DNA from 4 places in the Guyparkeria sp. TX1 genome. Region 1 is predicted to be linked to each of the others. Evidence: predicted binding sites of a transcription regulator. Region 1 holds the regulator's gene; each other region holds the start of a gene.
The links. The regulator sigma-54, encoded in region 1, starts transcription at its own class of promoters, with help from an activator protein. The targets are predictions, from matches to a motif close to TGGCANGNTNCNTGCTT.
Positions count from the first base shown of each region.

Region 1 (3,974 bases):
CTCCAAGGGCCAATCCCTCTCCGGTGGCGAGCGTCGTCGCGTGGAGATCGCTCGGGCACTCGCCGCCAACCCCCGAGCCATGCTGCTCGACGAACCATTCGCCGGGATCGATCCGATCTCGGTGATCGATATCCAGCGCATCATCGAGCACCTGCGTGATCGCGGCATCGGCGTGCTGATCACCGACCACAACGTTCGCGAAACCCTCGGCGTGTGCAAGCGGGCCTACATCGTCTCCGACGGCACAATCCTGGCGCACGGCACGGCCGAGGAGTTGCTGGCTAACCAGTCGGTTCGGGACGTCTACCTGGGCCACGATTTCACCTTGTAATGCCCCCCACCGGACGTCCGACCGGCGAAATAGGCAAGGTGGCTTCCGAGCCGAAATCGTTGGCATAGTGCGCCTCCGATCGGCTAAACTCGATCTCATGCAAATTGCGTGCGCACTCCCCCTTCATGGCCTGTTCCCGGGCTTGACAACACCCACGGCAGCCGAACCCTTGGCTCGCTCCAAACTCGGCGCCGGTGCCACCGCGGAGGGTTCGACATGGCCGGCATGAAGGCAGGACTCGAACTTCGCCTGGGGCAGTCGCTGGCGATGACGCCGCAACTGCAGCAATCAATTAAGTTGCTGCAGCTCTCCACCCTGGAACTGAGCCTCGAGATTCAGCAGGCACTCGACAGCAACCCATTGCTCGAGGTCGCGGAAGACGAGCAACCCGAGGAAGACACCACCGATAAGGATGCCAACGAGGAGCAGGACCCTGGCGTGCAGGCCGGCGAGGAACTGCTCGAGGACCGCAAGGACAAGTCGGCCGACGACGACCTGGTGGTGGACTCGTCCTGGGATGATTACTACGAGTCCGATGGCAGCACCCCTCTTAGCGCCAACACCCCCGGCGACGACTACGACCCCTTCGCGACCCAATCGACCGGGGAGGACAATCTCCGCGATCACCTGCTAAGCCAGATTCATCTGGCCACGCTGTCGGAGACCGACCGCCGGATCGCCACGGCACTGATCGAATCCATTGAACCGTCCGGCTATCTCGAGGAGCCCCTCGAGGAACTCGTCGCCTTGCTCAAGGACGAGCTGCCGGGAATCGATGTCGAGGAGGTTGAGGCCACGCTTCACTATATCCAGCGGCTCGACCCGGTGGGTGTCGGTGCGCGTTCGCTGGCCGAGTGCCTGATCATCCAGATCGACCAACGGCATGGCGACGACCCGGCGGCCGCCGATGCCCGTGCCGTCCTGGAGGGCGACTGGCTCGAGGCGATCGCCCGGCGGGAACTGCCACAGGTCACCAAGGGATTGGGCATCAGTCGAGAACGACTCGAATCGGCGCTGAGACTCATCCAGATGCTCGACCCACGCCCGGGGCTGTCCATCGGCGACACGGCGGCCGACTACATCAAGCCGGACGTGCTCGTGACGCATCGCGAGGATGGCTGGCACGTCGACCTCAACCCGGAAATCGCGCCACGACTGCGAGTGAACCAGACATACGCGGGCCTGATCGACCGCTCCAGCCGCGGCAAGGATGCCACCTACATCCGCAACCACCTGCAGGAGGCCCGCTGGTTCATCAAGAGCCTGCGCAGCCGCAACGAGTCACTGCTGAACGTCGCCCGCGAAATCGTGCGCCGGCAGATCGAGTTCTTCGAGCAGGGCGAAATCGCCATGAAACCCCTGGTCCTGCGCGAGATCGCCGAGACGCTCGAACTGCACGAATCGACGGTCAGCCGGGTGACCACCAACAAGTACATGCTCACCCCCCGGGGCGTATTCGAGTTCAAGTATTTCTTCTCCAGCCACGTCGGCACCAGCGACGGCGGCGAATGTTCCGCCACCGCCATCCGGGCACGCATCAAGAAACTGGTCGAGGAAGAAAATCCCAAGAAGCCCTTGAGCGATGCCAAGATTGCGACCATGCTTGGAGACGAGGGGATCGACGTCGCGAGACGGACGATCGCCAAATACCGCGAGGCGATGGGGATCGCCTCATCAACCGACCGCAAGCGATTGATATAACGCACTTATAAGGAGCGGCACATGCAGATAGACATCACCGGTCATCACGTCGACGTTACCGAGGCCCTCAAGGCCCACGTCCACGAGAAGTTCACTCGTCTTGAACGACACTTCGACAAGCTGGTGGATATCCACGTCATTCTGACCGTGGAACGCAAGGAAGCGCAGAAAGCCGAAGCCAACCTGCACGTCAGCGGTCAGGACATGCACGCCGAGGCGGTCACCGACGACATGTACGCCTCCATCGACGCCATGATCAACAAGCTCGACCGGCAGATCGTCAAGCACAAGGAAAAGCTGACCAGCCACCGCTGAGCCGGCCCCGCCGGCGTAATCGCCGGCGGATGATGGGAGGCACGCATTGATCGCTCCCTTCGCCACGTCGGAATCGGTGTTGCACAGCCGGCGCAACACGCTATGATGCGCGCCGATTCAACACATTCCCGCCCCGACCCGTGAGCGATCCTCGCGGCCAGTCGACCGACAGGGTGCTTAATGAATACTGCCGAGCTGTTTCCGATCCATCACATCCGGATCGACGAGCTGTACCAGAGCCGCAAGCGAGTCCTGGAGGTACTCTCCGGACTGTTGGCCGACGATGAACTGGGTGGCCAGCAGGCCACCCGCATCTTCGAGGCCCTGGTTGCCCGCGAACGGCTGGGCTGCACGGCGATCGGTCATGGCATTGCCGTGCCCCACGGCCGGGTCGATGACATCCTCACCCCGCGAGGTGCCCTGATCCGGCTGCGAGAAGGCGTGGACTTCGGCGCCCCGGATGGCGCCCCAGTCACCTTGGTGATCGGCCTGGTCATTCCCGAGGATTGCCCCGAACAACACCTGGAAATCCTCGGCCGCCTGGCCCGCCATCTCAACGATCCCGACGAGCGGGAGACCATCATGGAGGCCCAGAGCGCCGAGCGCGTTCAGGCGCTGATGGTAGAGTGGCTTAAGGACAGCGCAGAAGCGACCGCCAGCTAGAGGGCAGGTCTGCACGAATGGATAGCGTTACCCCGGGGACACCAGGGGTTCGGGTGCAAGGCGCGGTCCGCCGTCACTCACAAGGGGCGCAACGCCGAGTGGGGCGAACCCGCGAGCCAGAATGGCGATCGATTCGTGCAGACCTTCCCTAATTCGGGCTTACGCCCGACCATCGAGCCTTGATCGGCAAACGGGCAGGCCATGATCCCGAGCTTTACATACCGCCACCTCCCCTCCGATGCCGGCGACGGCGACTGGCAGCAGGCGCTTCCCGACGGCTGGGACACACCGGTTGCCGACGACCAACGCCTGGTCGGCCCGGCGAATCCCTGGATTCCCACGCGCGTCGCACTGATCTCCCCGGCGCTGCGTCACTACCTGCAATGCGGTGAAGAGTGCCTGCAGCGGGCCAATGGGCCGGTGGCGACGATCACCCCGCCGCGGGTGATCATTCTCAGCCAGGCACACGCTGACGTACTTGCCGACTGGCTCGATCGGCACGCCACGGTCCCGAGCATAGGGGCCGACATCCATATCCTGAGCAGCAGTGAGGACGATGAAACCATCGCTCGCCGGCTGCGGCGCCTGTGTGGCAACACGAACGAGGACTGGCGCCATGGCGTGTTCATGGAGGTCAGCGGGCTGGGGGTGCTGATCCGCGGCTCGGCGGGCATTGGCAAGAGCGAGGTCGCACTCGAACTCCTCAGCCGCGGTCACCGCCTGATCGCCGATGACGCACCGTGCTTCACCGTTCACGGCGAGGAAGTCACGGGCTCCTGTCCCGATCGCCTGTTCGGCCTGCTCGAAGTCCGGGGCATCGGCATCGTCGACATTCGCGAACTCTTTGGCAGCAACGCCCTCAAAACTCGCAAATACCTCCGCCTGATCGTCGATCTCTACCCCGGCGATGCCGGCCGTCCCATCGGTGCCGAGGAACGCCTGTTCGGTGATCGCGGTAACGAAC
Region 1 covers NZ_CP144142.1:1,933,278-1,937,251, forward strand. The annotation lists gene lptB (LPS export ABC transporter ATP-binding protein) at 1-331, shown strand, start outside; gene VWP12_RS08925 (RNA polymerase factor sigma-54) at 557-2,032, shown strand; gene hpf (ribosome hibernation-promoting factor, HPF/YfiA family) at 2,054-2,347, shown strand; gene VWP12_RS08935 (PTS sugar transporter subunit IIA) at 2,528-3,010, shown strand; gene VWP12_RS08940 (hypothetical protein) at 3,212-3,974, shown strand, end outside.

Region 2 (3,974 bases), 1.1 Mb from region 1:
TGGGCGGGCAGACGCTACGCCTGAACGCGGGCGCCGAAGTGCGGCAAGTGCCGACGCCGGAAGGATCCCGGCTGGCGGTGGTCGTCACCGGCGTGAGCCTGTGGGGCGTGCCGCTGCCGAATACCTGGATCGGCGGGCTCAAGGGCGTCGACCTGGTCGCGGAATTCGGTGGCGAGCCGGGCTTCTGGCAATCCCTCGCCGAGGGCGTCGAGTCCGTTGACGTCAAGGAGGGCCAGCTGGTATTCCGGCTGGCCGAATGAAAATCGCACACCCAGATAACCGAAAGGAGACTTTGGCATGAAGACCGCCCTGATCACCGGCACCAATCGAGGCATCGGCCTGGATCTGACCCGCCAGCTGCTCGAGGACGGCTGGCGGGTGCATGCCACCGCGCGTGATCCGGAGCAATCGGCCGAACTCAAGGCATTGGCCTTCGCCCACCCGGAGACGCTGCAACTGCATGCCGTGGACGTTGCGGATGCCGAGTCCATCCGGACACTTTCCGACCAGCTGGCCGACGAATCGATCGACTGGCTGATCAACAACGCCGGCATCTACGGCCCGCGAGGCGTGGCCTTCGGCAACGTCCACGACGTCGAGGCCTGGCTGGAGGTGTTCCGCATCAACAGCATCGCACCGATGCTGATCATGCAGGCGTTTGCCGACCAGGTGGCGCGCAGCGGGGAGAAGAAGATCGGCATTCTCTCGAGCAAGGTCGGCTCGATGGGCGATAACGGCTCGGGTGGCGGCTACATCTACCGGTCGAGCAAGGCGGCGGTCAACGCGGTAATCAAGAGCGCCTCGATCGACCTCGAACCACGCGGCATCAATGTGGTCGCCCTGCACCCGGGCTGGGTGCTGACCGACATGGGCGGCCCCAACGCCGAGATCACCACCGCCCAGAGCGCCGCAGGACTGCGTCGCAACATGGCCGGTCTGACCGAGGCCGACCGGGGGCGGTTCATCGACATCGATGGCACGACCATTCCCTGGTAAGGCCCCCAAGCCAAGGCCATAAAGGACCCGCCTCCCCAGCAACATGGCGGCAGTCCTCGGGGCATGCGGGGGACGGGGCCACCCTCCTCGCGCTTGCTGGCGCAAACGGGAATCGTTATCATTCCGGTGCGATTCCAAGCGTGTGCATTCCACGTAGCGCACTCGCCCATGTCAGCCAGCCGGGAGGCCGTCATGCAGCTGTTGCACCACTGTGGGGAAGAGGCCGACCAGATCGTGGTCATCTCGCCCGAGGGGGATTGGGAGATCGCCCGGTTTCGCTATGCCGAGCTCGACCGTTTCATCGCCGAGGGCAAGCTTTCGAGCGCGGAGCTGTTCGACCGCCGCCCAGCGGGCCAGGCCGCACTGTGCCGGCAACTGGCGCTGCTCGCCTGTGCGCGCGAATGCCGCCACGGCATGACCTGCCTGGCGGTCGACTGCCCCTACTACCCGGCACCCTCGCACCACCCCATCCCGACACTCGACAGCCTGCCGGCCGCCAAATCGAAACGCGCTTGAACCAATATGGTGCCAGCGGCCAGCCCAATGCACCAGTGTGGTGCGTTCGGGGCTGCGTATGCGCCGCACCATCGATGTCGACCGCCGATGCACTGGCGGCGCCACCACCCGCCGACTCCAGCGCGCCTTGCGCGATAACAGTCACTTAGGCGCACCCGGGCCACCCGGCAGCCGCCCCATCTGGCTGCACCTCCGCGCAGCAATCCGTCAACAAAAAACAGGCACGGTTTCTGCTTTTCTTGCACCAAGTCGGGCATCAGCGGATCATGTCGGCAGCATGCCGCGCGATCTCACGCCCGCCGCATTCGAGATACATCGTTCACCGGAGGATTCCATGTCCAACGCGACCAACAAAGTCATGACCCTGATGGAAGAAAACGGCGTCAAGTTCGTCGACTTCCGCTTTACCGACACGCTGGGCAAGCAGCAGCACGTCACCTACCCGGCCAGCCACATCGACGAGGAAACCTTCGAAGACGGCGTGATGTTCGACGGCTCGTCGATCGCCGGCTGGAAAGGCATCAACGCCTCGGACATGATCCTGATGCCGGACCCGGAATCCGCCAACATCGATCCGTTCTCCGAAGAGCCGACCCTGATCGTCGTCTGCGACATCATCGAGCCGGACACCATGCAGGGCTACAACCGTGACCCGCGCTCGGTCGCCCGCCGCGCCGAGGCCTACATCCAGTCCTCTGGCCTGGCCGATGCCGCGCTGTTCGGCCCGGAAAACGAATTCTTCATCCTCGACGACGTGCGCTGGGGCTCGGACATGTCCGGCTCGTTCGTCAAGATCGACTCCAAGGAAGCCGCCTGGAACGCCGAGCGCGTCTACGAGGACGGCAACATGGGTCACCGCCCGGGCGTCAAGGGTGGCTACTTCCCGGTCCCGCCGGTCGACTCCCTGCACGACATCCGTCAGGCGATGTGCCTGGTGCTGGAGGAGATGGGCCAGGACGTCGAGGTCCACCACCACGAAGTCGCGACCGCCGGCCAGTGCGAGATCGGTGTCGCGTTCAACACGCTGGTGAAGAAGGCCGACGAGGTCCAGGACCTCAAGTACGTGATCCACAACGTGGCCCACGCCTACGGCAAGACCGCCACCTTCATGCCCAAGCCGATCGTTGGCGACAACGGTTCCGGCATGCACGTCCACCAGTCGATGACGCGGGATGGCAAGAACCTGTTCTCCGGCGACGGCTACGCAGGCCTCTCCGAGATGGCGCTGTACTACATCGGCGGCATCATCAAGCACGCCCGCGCGCTGAACGCGTTCTGCAACCCGTCGACCAACAGCTACAAGCGCCTGGTCCCGGGCTTCGAGGCACCGGTCAAGCTGGCCTACTCCAGCCGTAACCGTTCGGCATCCATCCGTATCCCGTTCGTCTCGAACCCGAAGGCCCGTCGCGTCGAGCTGCGCTTCCCGGACTCCACTGCCAACCCGTACCTGGCGTTTTCGGCGATGCTGATGGCTGGCATCGACGGCATCCAGAACAAGATCCACCCGGGCGAAGCAGCGAGCAAGAACCTCTACGACCTACCGCCGGAAGAAGAGAAGAACATCCCCGAGGTGGCCTTCTCTCTGGATGAGGCGCTCAAGGCACTGGATGAGGACCGCGAGTTCCTGACCCGTGGCGACGTCTTTTCCGACGACCTGATCGACGCCTACATCGAGCTCAAGGGCGAGGAAGTCCAGCTGCTGCGGATGACCACCCACCCGGTCGAGTTCGACATGTACTACAGCCTGTAAGGCCAGTGGTCCGGCCGGGCGCAATGTCCGGCCACCGGAAACACGAACGCCCCGCATCGCGGGGCGTTTTTGTCTGTGGGGTGGCAGATTTTTGGGGCCACCTCTCACAGGCGCGTCACTTCTTGGGGACGCCCTCGGCACCCAGCTCTTCCTTCATCCGCTTCTGGAATTCCTGGATCTGCTCGCGAGCCTCTTGTTCGCTGACGCCGTAGCGAGCCTGGATCTTGCCGATCAGCTCGTCCTTCTTGCCCTCGAGCACCGCGAACTCGTCACCCGTGATCTTGCCCCAGTATTCCTCGGCGTGCCCGATGAACGATCGCCAGTTGCCTGCGATGTGATCCCACTTCATTACGGAACTCCTGTGCAGTTTTGCCCTCTTCATTGTAGGCAATCGACGCCGGCCTGCTGACCTGAATGCGACGCTAATCTAAGTCGGCGATACAATGAGCCCAGCTAATGATTATTCCTTTCGATTAAATTTTGAGAACAAGAGAGACTGCCATGCCACCCGAGGCCCTGTTTCGCGCCCTTGGCGACACCACCCGCCTGCGTTGCCTGATGCTACTGCTCCGAGAGGGCGAACTGTGTGTCTGCGAGTTGACCGAGGCGCTGGCATTGAGCCAGCCCAAGATTTCCCGCCATCTCGCCCATTTGCGCGATGCCGGCATCACCCAGGTGCGACGCGATGGCACCTGGGTGTTCTACCGCGTCG
Region 2 covers NZ_CP144142.1:675,098-679,071, reverse strand. The annotation lists gene VWP12_RS03235 (hypothetical protein) at 1-260, shown strand, start outside; gene VWP12_RS03230 (SDR family oxidoreductase) at 298-996, shown strand; gene VWP12_RS03225 (hypothetical protein) at 1,189-1,512, shown strand; gene glnA (glutamate--ammonia ligase) at 1,871-3,262, shown strand; gene VWP12_RS03215 (CsbD family protein) at 3,378-3,611, opposite strand; gene VWP12_RS03210 (metalloregulator ArsR/SmtB family transcription factor) at 3,764-3,974, shown strand, end outside.
Region 2: a site for sigma-54 is predicted at 1,732-1,748, ahead of glnA (glutamate--ammonia ligase). Genes of this name have one in related genera too.

Region 3 (3,974 bases), 700 kb from region 1:
CCCGAGTTGTTGCAGGGGGCACTGGACGCCCTGGCGGAGGCGCCCTGGCTGGCCGAGGATGTGCGGGTGTTTGTCGAGGGCGCGGCGCTCGAGTCGCTCAGGCTTCCGGATGGTTTCATCGTGAGCCGTGAGACGCGAGCCGGGGAGAGCCGTTCGCTATTGCTCGAACGGCGGGCCTGATGTCTCAGGCATCGCCCAGCGTCCGGCCACGGTTGCCGGCGTTGTGCTCGGTGCCGCCGGCGGTGTAGAGCGAGCCTGCCGGCTCGTCGCGCTGGGTCAGGAAATCGATCCGTTCACCGAGGAAATGATCGATGCGCCGCAGGGCCATCAGGTTGGTCTCCGAGAGGTCACGAAAGTGGCGGGCGGTGCTCTTGAGTTCGTCCCAGGTGGCGTTCGCGGATGCGTTCTCGCGTTCCAGTGCCGTTTGGGTGTCGGTCTCGCCCACAGCCGCCAACCACTCCAGCCGAGCCTGTTCGGCCTCGGCCAGTGCCTGATTGTGTTCGCGGATCTGGCGGAAGACCTCGTCGAACTCGTCGAGTGACGGGGTTTCCTGGCGTCGCAGCAGGGCGGCGAGTGCCTGGTGGTCGTCGAGCAGCGCCCGTGCCGGCTCGAGCATGTCGGCCAGCCAGCCGGTGGGCGAGGGGTTGTTATTGGCGGGGGCGCTGGTATCGAACTGGGTCATTTTGGGTGCCTGCTTGGCGTTCCTGCTTGATGTTCACGAATAACGGGAAGTCAGCATGAGCATACGAATTGTCCGCGCCCAATAGAAGCACCCCGGTCGGGTCATCCCGCCGGGGTGTCTTGTGCCGCGCCTGGCCGGCGCCCTGGTCATCCAGGGATTAGAGCGATTAGAGCGTCTCGAACTGGCGCAGCTTCTCGGCGATCCGGCCGGAATCGATCTGGTATTCGCCCTGGCTGATCAAATCCTTGATGCGATCGACCTTGGCTTGATCGAAGGGGGCGGATTCGGCCAGCGCCTGACCCATTTCCTGGAGCTGGGAAGCCCCGCTGGAGAGCGTCACGGCGTCATCCTCCTTGATGCCCGTCGTCGCGCTGCCGGCTGCTTGTTGGCCCTCGCCCTTGGCCTCGGCCCGATTACGGGACGAGTCCAGCGAGGAATTCGGGCCCAGATTGCGCGGGCCGAAGCCGTTGATTTCGTTTGCCATGGTGATTGATCCTTCCTGTCTCGGACAACGTGTCCGCGCCGTGGCACGGGCCCGACTGGCAGGCGTCTAGGTTAACTCAAAATGTCCCGTCGCCCTTGAGCATCGGCCGGTCAACGCAAAACTTTAGCGCCAACTGAAATACTTTTGAAAATTGACGATCATCGTCGGATTCCTGTCACCCGTTTAGCGGCCGATCGCCTCGACGGTGCGACTGTCGACCACGACGGTCTCGATCACGTTGCCGGAGCCGGTGTTCTTCACCTTGACTCGCTGCCCCACACCGGCGCGGCCCTGTACCTCGCCGGTCGAGCCGACCACGAACCCGCCATGGCCGACCTGGATGGAGACGATGTCGCCACGCTCGACCACCGCGTTGATGCCCAGGTTGTGCGCGGTCACCAATTGCCCCGACTGTAGAGGTTGAGTCGCCATCATGCCGACAAGTTCCGCCGGGTCGGTGTAGTACTGACGGCGGGCGCGGTTGGCATCTACGGTGGCCAGATCCAGATCCTCGATGCTCAGCACGTCACCGGCGGCCAGTGGCCGGGCGGCAACCACCGCCTGCTGACGGCGGGAGAGTTCGACCGGGACGTAGATGCGCCAGGGCGAGTTGCCGTGACAACTGACCTTCACCGTCTGGCGGCCGCGATTGAGGTTGAGCGGGCGGCCCTCGTTGATCTCCAGTGCCTGATCGCACACACCCAGGCGTAGCCGCGGATCGAGTCGCCCGGCTCGCAGGGTGAGCTGATCATTGCCGCTTTCCTGCGCGTCGAGGAACGCCTCCATGGCCTGGCTGACCTGCATCTGAACGGTCTCGGGGGCGTCGCCCGGCTCGGCTTGCGCCAAGACCGGTGCCAGTAACCAGCCGGCCAGCATCAGCATCGAACACAGCAAGGCCTTGCTGGCTGGTGTGCCTTTCGGTCGGGCGATAACGCGGGAATTACTCATCGGGATGCAATCATGACCTCGGGTTGCTTGCACCGCGTTGTTAAGCACTTACCATGCCACTCCCTGCGTCCGGCGTCCTTCTCTCCGACGCTGCGGCGGGGTGGGCGCAACCCTCGGACGACTGCGCTACCATGCCGGTACGACGTCGTTGCCGAATCGTTGAAGCGGATCGGTCAGATCAGCCCGGTCGAAGGGGCGGGATTGAGTGCGATGCTAAAGATTGCGTCGACCGGGCCGATACCACGTCTGATTAACAAAGACTCCCCGCCACTTTCTGCGTCACCAGGACAGGACTAGCCGTGAAAAGCAACGTGATGTCATCAGTCGATTCCCGTACCCAGCTGGCCGGTCGCAACCGACTGGAGTTGCTGGTGTTCGGTCTGGGCACCGATCAGCGTTTCGGGATCAATGTCTTCAAGGTCCGCGAGGTGATTCGTTGTCCCAAGCTGACTGACGTGCCGCACTCGGACAGCTCGATTCGCGGGATTGCCGACGTGCGCGGGCACACGATCACCGTCATCGATCTGTCGGAGGCGATCGGCAAGGGGCGCATGACCGACGAGCAGGTGCAGAACGCCTTCGTCATCATCACCGAGTACAACCGTGCCGTGCAGGGGTTCCTGGTGCATTCGGTCGACCGGATCGTCAACCTGTCCTGGAAGGAAGTGCTGACCCCGCCGAGCGGGACCAACAACTCAAACTTCCTGACGGCCGTGGCGCGGATCGACAAGCAGCTGGTCGAGATCATCGACGTCGAGCAGATTTTCGCGCGCGTCGTCGGCGTGGCCGATACAGTCTCCGACGACGTGATCGGCGAGTACGGCGAGATCGCCAAGGGGTCGGATCTGGTGCTGGTGGTCGATGACTCGGTGGTCGCGCGCAAGCAGGTGGAAAGTACGCTCGAGCAGATGCACTTGAAATCGGTGGTCACCAAGAACGGTCAGGAGGCGATCGACACGCTCCGGCGCTGGAAGGAGAAGCAGCCCGAGCAACTCGAGCGGCTGGCCATGGTGGTCTCGGACATCGAGATGCCCACGATGGACGGTTACACGCTGACCTCGCTGATCCGCCAGGACTCGCAGCTCAAGGGCATCTACGTGATCCTGCACTCCTCGCTCAGTGGCGTGTTCAACGAAAAGATGGTCAAGCAGGTCGGTGCCGACCGCTTTATCCCGAAGTTCCACCCGGATGACCTGGCCCGGGTCGTGGGTGAAGCGCTTCGCCGCCACGAGGTGCACCACGCCGTGGACGAGGCTTGACCCGCGGCATGAAGGCCGAAACGTTCGACCGGTTCTGCGCGTTCCTGGAGCAGCACAGCGGTATCCTGCTGAGCCGTGACAAGCAGTACCTGGTGGAAACCCGGCTCTCGCGCGTGGCCCGTTCCAAGGGTCACGCGTCGGTGGAGTCGCTGATCGAGACATTGCTCTCGCGGCGAGATCGCATGCTCGCGCGCGACGTGGTCGATGCCATGACCACCAATGAGACGCTCTGGTTTCGTGACGGCTATCCCTTTGCCGCACTGGAAAAGAAATTCTTCCCCGAGGCGGTCGCCGCAAAGAAAGCCACCTACCGGATCTGGTCGGCGGCCTGTTCCACCGGTCAGGAGGCGTTTTCGATCAGCATCATTGCGGACGAGCAGCGGGTGCCCTTCAATCTCGAGATCGTCGGCACCGACATCTCCGAGGCGGTGGTCGAGAAGGCCCGTCAAGGCGTTTTCGATGACCTTTCCCTGGGGCGTGGGCTGTCGCCGGAACGGAAGCGTCAATATTTCGTCAAGGCGAATGATGGCTGGAAGATCTCGCCCCAGATCAGCCGCCGGACGCAGTTTCGCGTCGGCAATCTGCTTGAGCTGCGTCCCGA
Region 3 covers NZ_CP144142.1:1,237,572-1,241,545, forward strand. The annotation lists gene rsmD (16S rRNA (guanine(966)-N(2))-methyltransferase RsmD) at 1-180, shown strand, start outside; gene flgN (flagellar export chaperone FlgN) at 185-682, opposite strand; gene flgM (flagellar biosynthesis anti-sigma factor FlgM) at 849-1,166, opposite strand; gene flgA (flagellar basal body P-ring formation chaperone FlgA) at 1,350-2,114, opposite strand; gene VWP12_RS05805 (chemotaxis protein) at 2,414-3,373, shown strand; gene VWP12_RS05810 (CheR family methyltransferase) at 3,382-3,974, shown strand, end outside.
Region 3: a site for sigma-54 is predicted at 2,157-2,173, ahead of flgA (flagellar basal body P-ring formation chaperone FlgA). Genes of this name have one in related genera too.

Region 4 (3,974 bases), 490 kb from region 1:
CCGCTGCGCCTGTCGGCCTTCGTGGAGGCGCCGGCCGAGGCGATCGACGACATCATCGCAGGCAACGAGACCCTGCAGCACCTGGTGGGCAATCGCTGGCTCACCCTGCTGCGTCTGACCGACGAGGGCGACGTGCAGCGCCGCCGCGGCCCGGGGGACTGGGTCAGCGAAGCGGCGTAAGCCCCTAGCGAAACTCTGCACCCAGAACGGCAAACGGCGCGGAATCATCCGCGCCGTTTTTTGTTCACGTCCCGGGCCTCGATGACTCAGTCCGCCACGCTGCCCCGTACCGGGGGCGACATGAACCGCCGCCACACCAGCCGCCAGGTCAGCGGCTCGCGGCGATTCCACGGCAGGAGCGAGACCAGGCGGGCCATGGTGCAGTAGCCCACCAGCACCTGCGCCCAGGTGCCGATCATGGGGATCCAGAACAGCCAGCGCATCGCCTCGGGCAACGCAACCAGCAGCAACAGCAGGTAGAAGAACCGCACCTGCACCGGGAAGGCGGTCAGGCGATCGGCGCGCAGGGCAAAATGCGCCAGGTTGATAACGGTCAGCCCCACGGCCAGCCACAGCCCCACCGGGTCGATCAACAGCCCGACACTCAGCAGCATGGCCGTCACCAACCAGTACCACCACCCGAGATCCTTCACGTCCAGCATCAGCATCGTCACTCTCCTTGTCATGGTTTTCGAGGCACGGCACGAGGGTAGCGGGCTTTTGATTAGCCGTCTATGCACTTGGACCAAAAGCGTTCACCGTTCGGGGAACTAATAGCCTGGCTACCTAGTCGCACTTGATCGGTCATCCGCCAACCACAACAAACAAGGAGTCCCACATGCGAATTACTCCCGGAACCATTGCCGTACTGGTCGCCGCGTTCGGCCTGCCCCATCACACCATGGCAGCAGACGCCACTCACTGGAGCTACGAGGGCGATGCCGGCCCGGACCAGTGGGCCTCGCTCGACCCGGCCTACTCGAGCTGTGGTGACGGCGTAAACCAGTCACCCATCGATGTAACTGCATCCTTGTCGGCGGATCAGTCAGCCCCGACATTTGACTACAGCGACGGCGGCACCCACCTCGTCAATAATGGTCACGCCATTCAGGTCGACTACCAGAAAGGCAGCACCCTTACGCTCGACGGACGGGACTTCCAGCTCAAACAGTTCCATTTCCATGCCCCGAGCGAGCACACCATTGATGGGAAACATTTCCCGCTGGAAGTGCATTTCGTCCATGCCGACCCGGACGGCAACCTAGCCGTCGTGGCCGCGCTGTTCGAGGAAGGAGAAGCCAACGACGCGCTCGAGCCGCTCGTGAAGAAGCTCCCCGGCTCGGCAGGCGAAGAGGTTGAGCTGGATGCCGCGTTCAACGCGGCCAAACTGCTACCTGCCGGAACCGAACATTATCGTTACAACGGTTCGCTGACCACGCCGCCCTGCAGCGAGGGTGTCCGCTGGGTGATCATGCAACAGCACCCCACCCTCTCCACCGAGCAGATCACGTCGTTCGAGAAGGCGATCGGCCAGGAAAACAACCGACCGGTTCAACCGATCAACGCACGGGTCCTGATCGACTGATCGTGTCGGCGAAGCCGATCCCGGTGGACGGATCGTCATCCGCCGGTCATCGAAAAAGGGCGCGTCTTGGACGCGCCCTTTTCACGTTCGGCTCGCGGGCCCGCCGCAAGCGGCCTTACCAGGATTTGTAGGGGAGGAACTTGCCGTTCATGGTGATCACGACGCGATCGCCGGCGGGGTTGACCTCGCGATCGATGTCGAGGGAAAAGTCGATCGCGCTCATGATCCCGTCGCCGAATTCCTCGTGGATCAGCTCCTTCATGGTCGAACCATAGACACCCACGATCTCGTAGAGGCGGTAGATGAGCGGGTCGGTCGGGACGGTCTGCTCCCAGGTCTTCATCGGGCAGGCTTCGATCGCGGCCTTGGCCTCGGTCGGCAGTTCGAGGATCGCGATCAGCTTGTCGGCGAACTCGGGCTTGAGGCTGTTCATGCCTAAACAGGCCGAGGTGACGAACGTCGGGGACAGACCGACGCCACTGGCGATATCGGCCCACGACAGGCCGAGCGCGGTCTTCTTTTCCAGGATCAGGTCGGTCAGTGCTTGCTTGGTCATCATGTGGGCATCTCCGTCAAGGGATATCGGGTTTGTCGTCGTGACCGTCAGGGCCACTGTCCCCTGTCGTTACAAGAAGCCTGCCAAGCAGCACTTATCCTTTTATTTCCGCTACTTACGCATTCCATCAACGCACTAACACACCGCCAACCGGACATTGTCCGCCCCACGCCGGCGAAAGCCCCGACATTGTCCGACAATGCCTGCCCCACCCTGGGGCAGCGCCATGCACCACCCCCTCCAAACGGCGCCACAACGACATTTCCGGTTATTGGCACAGCCTCTGCAATACAGGGGGCGACGACGGGATTCGTCCAGCGATATCCCGACCCACGTCCAAGCCAATCCAAAACCGGAGTGAATACCCATGAGCACAGCAACCGCCCAACCCGTCGCCCCGTCCTGCATCCGCCAGGCGATCAAGGAAATCGACGCCGACGGCCTCAAGGCACTGAGTGAAAAGGGCAAGGCCAACCCGGATGCAGTGGTCACGCTCAAGGCGAAGACCGTCTGCGAAGGCCGTTTCCGAAACCTGACCTACATCCGCGACCTCGATCCGGTGGTGGTCGACGAACCGCCGCACCTGCTGGGCGACGACACCGCTCCCAACCCCTCCGAGGCCACCCTAGCTGCGCTGGGCGCCTGCCTGGCGGTGGGCGTGCATGCCAACGCCACCGCCCGCCAGATCAAGATCAGCAAGCTCGAGCTGAACATGGAAGCGGACATCAACGTCACCGCCGTCTGGGGCACGGGTGACCTCGACGAATCGAAGCCGCTGGGCTTTACCGCCATCCGCGTTTACTTCGACGTCGAGACGGTCGATCCGATCAGCGACGAAGACCTGCAGGACCTGCTGGACACCGCCGAGAAGTGGTCACCGGTGGCCAACACCATGACCCGTCCGGTCGACCTCTCCTGCCATCTCGCCTGATCGCCGAGACGTCGTCCAATCGGCCCGGTCCGCCGGGCCTTCTACCGGAGGTGATCCCATGAATCTTGCCACCCACGACCCCGTGGCAGCCCGGCCCACGGCGGCCCCGCCCGACGTACCGGCGTTCCTGAAAACCGACGCGACGCCCGACCTCGACACGGTGATTCGCCGCGCATTGAAGCCCAAGGTGATCGCGATCGACCATGGCGAATACCCCGCCGACGTGTTGCACGAAATCGGTGCAGCCGGGGCCTATCGCCACCATCTCGCCTCACAGAACCCAGCCGGCATGGACATTGCCGCGGCCATCGACGACATGGACCGCATCTCGGCCGAATGCATGTCCACCGGCTTCATGACCTGGTGCCAGGACGCCGTGGCCTGGTATGTCGAGAATTCCGACAACCGCCACCTCAAGGACACCGTCCTGCCGAAGCTCGCCAGCGGCGAACTGCTCGGCGGCACCGCCCTGTCCAACCCGATGAAGTACTTCGCCGGCATCGAGGACATCCTGCTGCACGCCGAGGAGACCGCGGACGGTTTTATCGTCAATGGCCAACTGCCCTGGATCTCGAACCTGGGCGAATCGCACGTGTTCGGCTCGATCTTCCGCGTCGAGGGCGACAACCCGCGCGACGTGATGGCGCTGGTCCACACCGACACCCCCGGATTCGAGTTCCGGCAGCTGGCCGAGTTCTGCGGCATGGAAGGCACCGGCACCTACGCCCTGTTCTTCAAGGATGTCTTCATCCCCCACAACGAGATCATCGCCGACCCGGTCGGCCCGCTCCTCAATCGCATCAAGCCCGGCTTCGTCCTCTTGCAGGCAGGCATGGCCACCGGCGTGATCGAGGGCTGCATCCGCCTGTGCGAAGACGTCGAACCGCGCCTCGGCCACGTCA
Region 4 covers NZ_CP144142.1:1,443,432-1,447,405, reverse strand. The annotation lists gene VWP12_RS06785 (YbcC family protein) at 1-180, shown strand, start outside; gene VWP12_RS06780 (hypothetical protein) at 267-668, opposite strand; gene VWP12_RS06775 (carbonic anhydrase) at 839-1,585, shown strand; gene cynS (cyanase) at 1,701-2,144, opposite strand; gene VWP12_RS06765 (OsmC family protein) at 2,509-3,072, shown strand; gene VWP12_RS06760 (acyl-CoA dehydrogenase family protein) at 3,131-3,974, shown strand, end outside.
Region 4: a site for sigma-54 is predicted at 2,211-2,227, ahead of cynS (cyanase). Genes of this name have one in related genera too.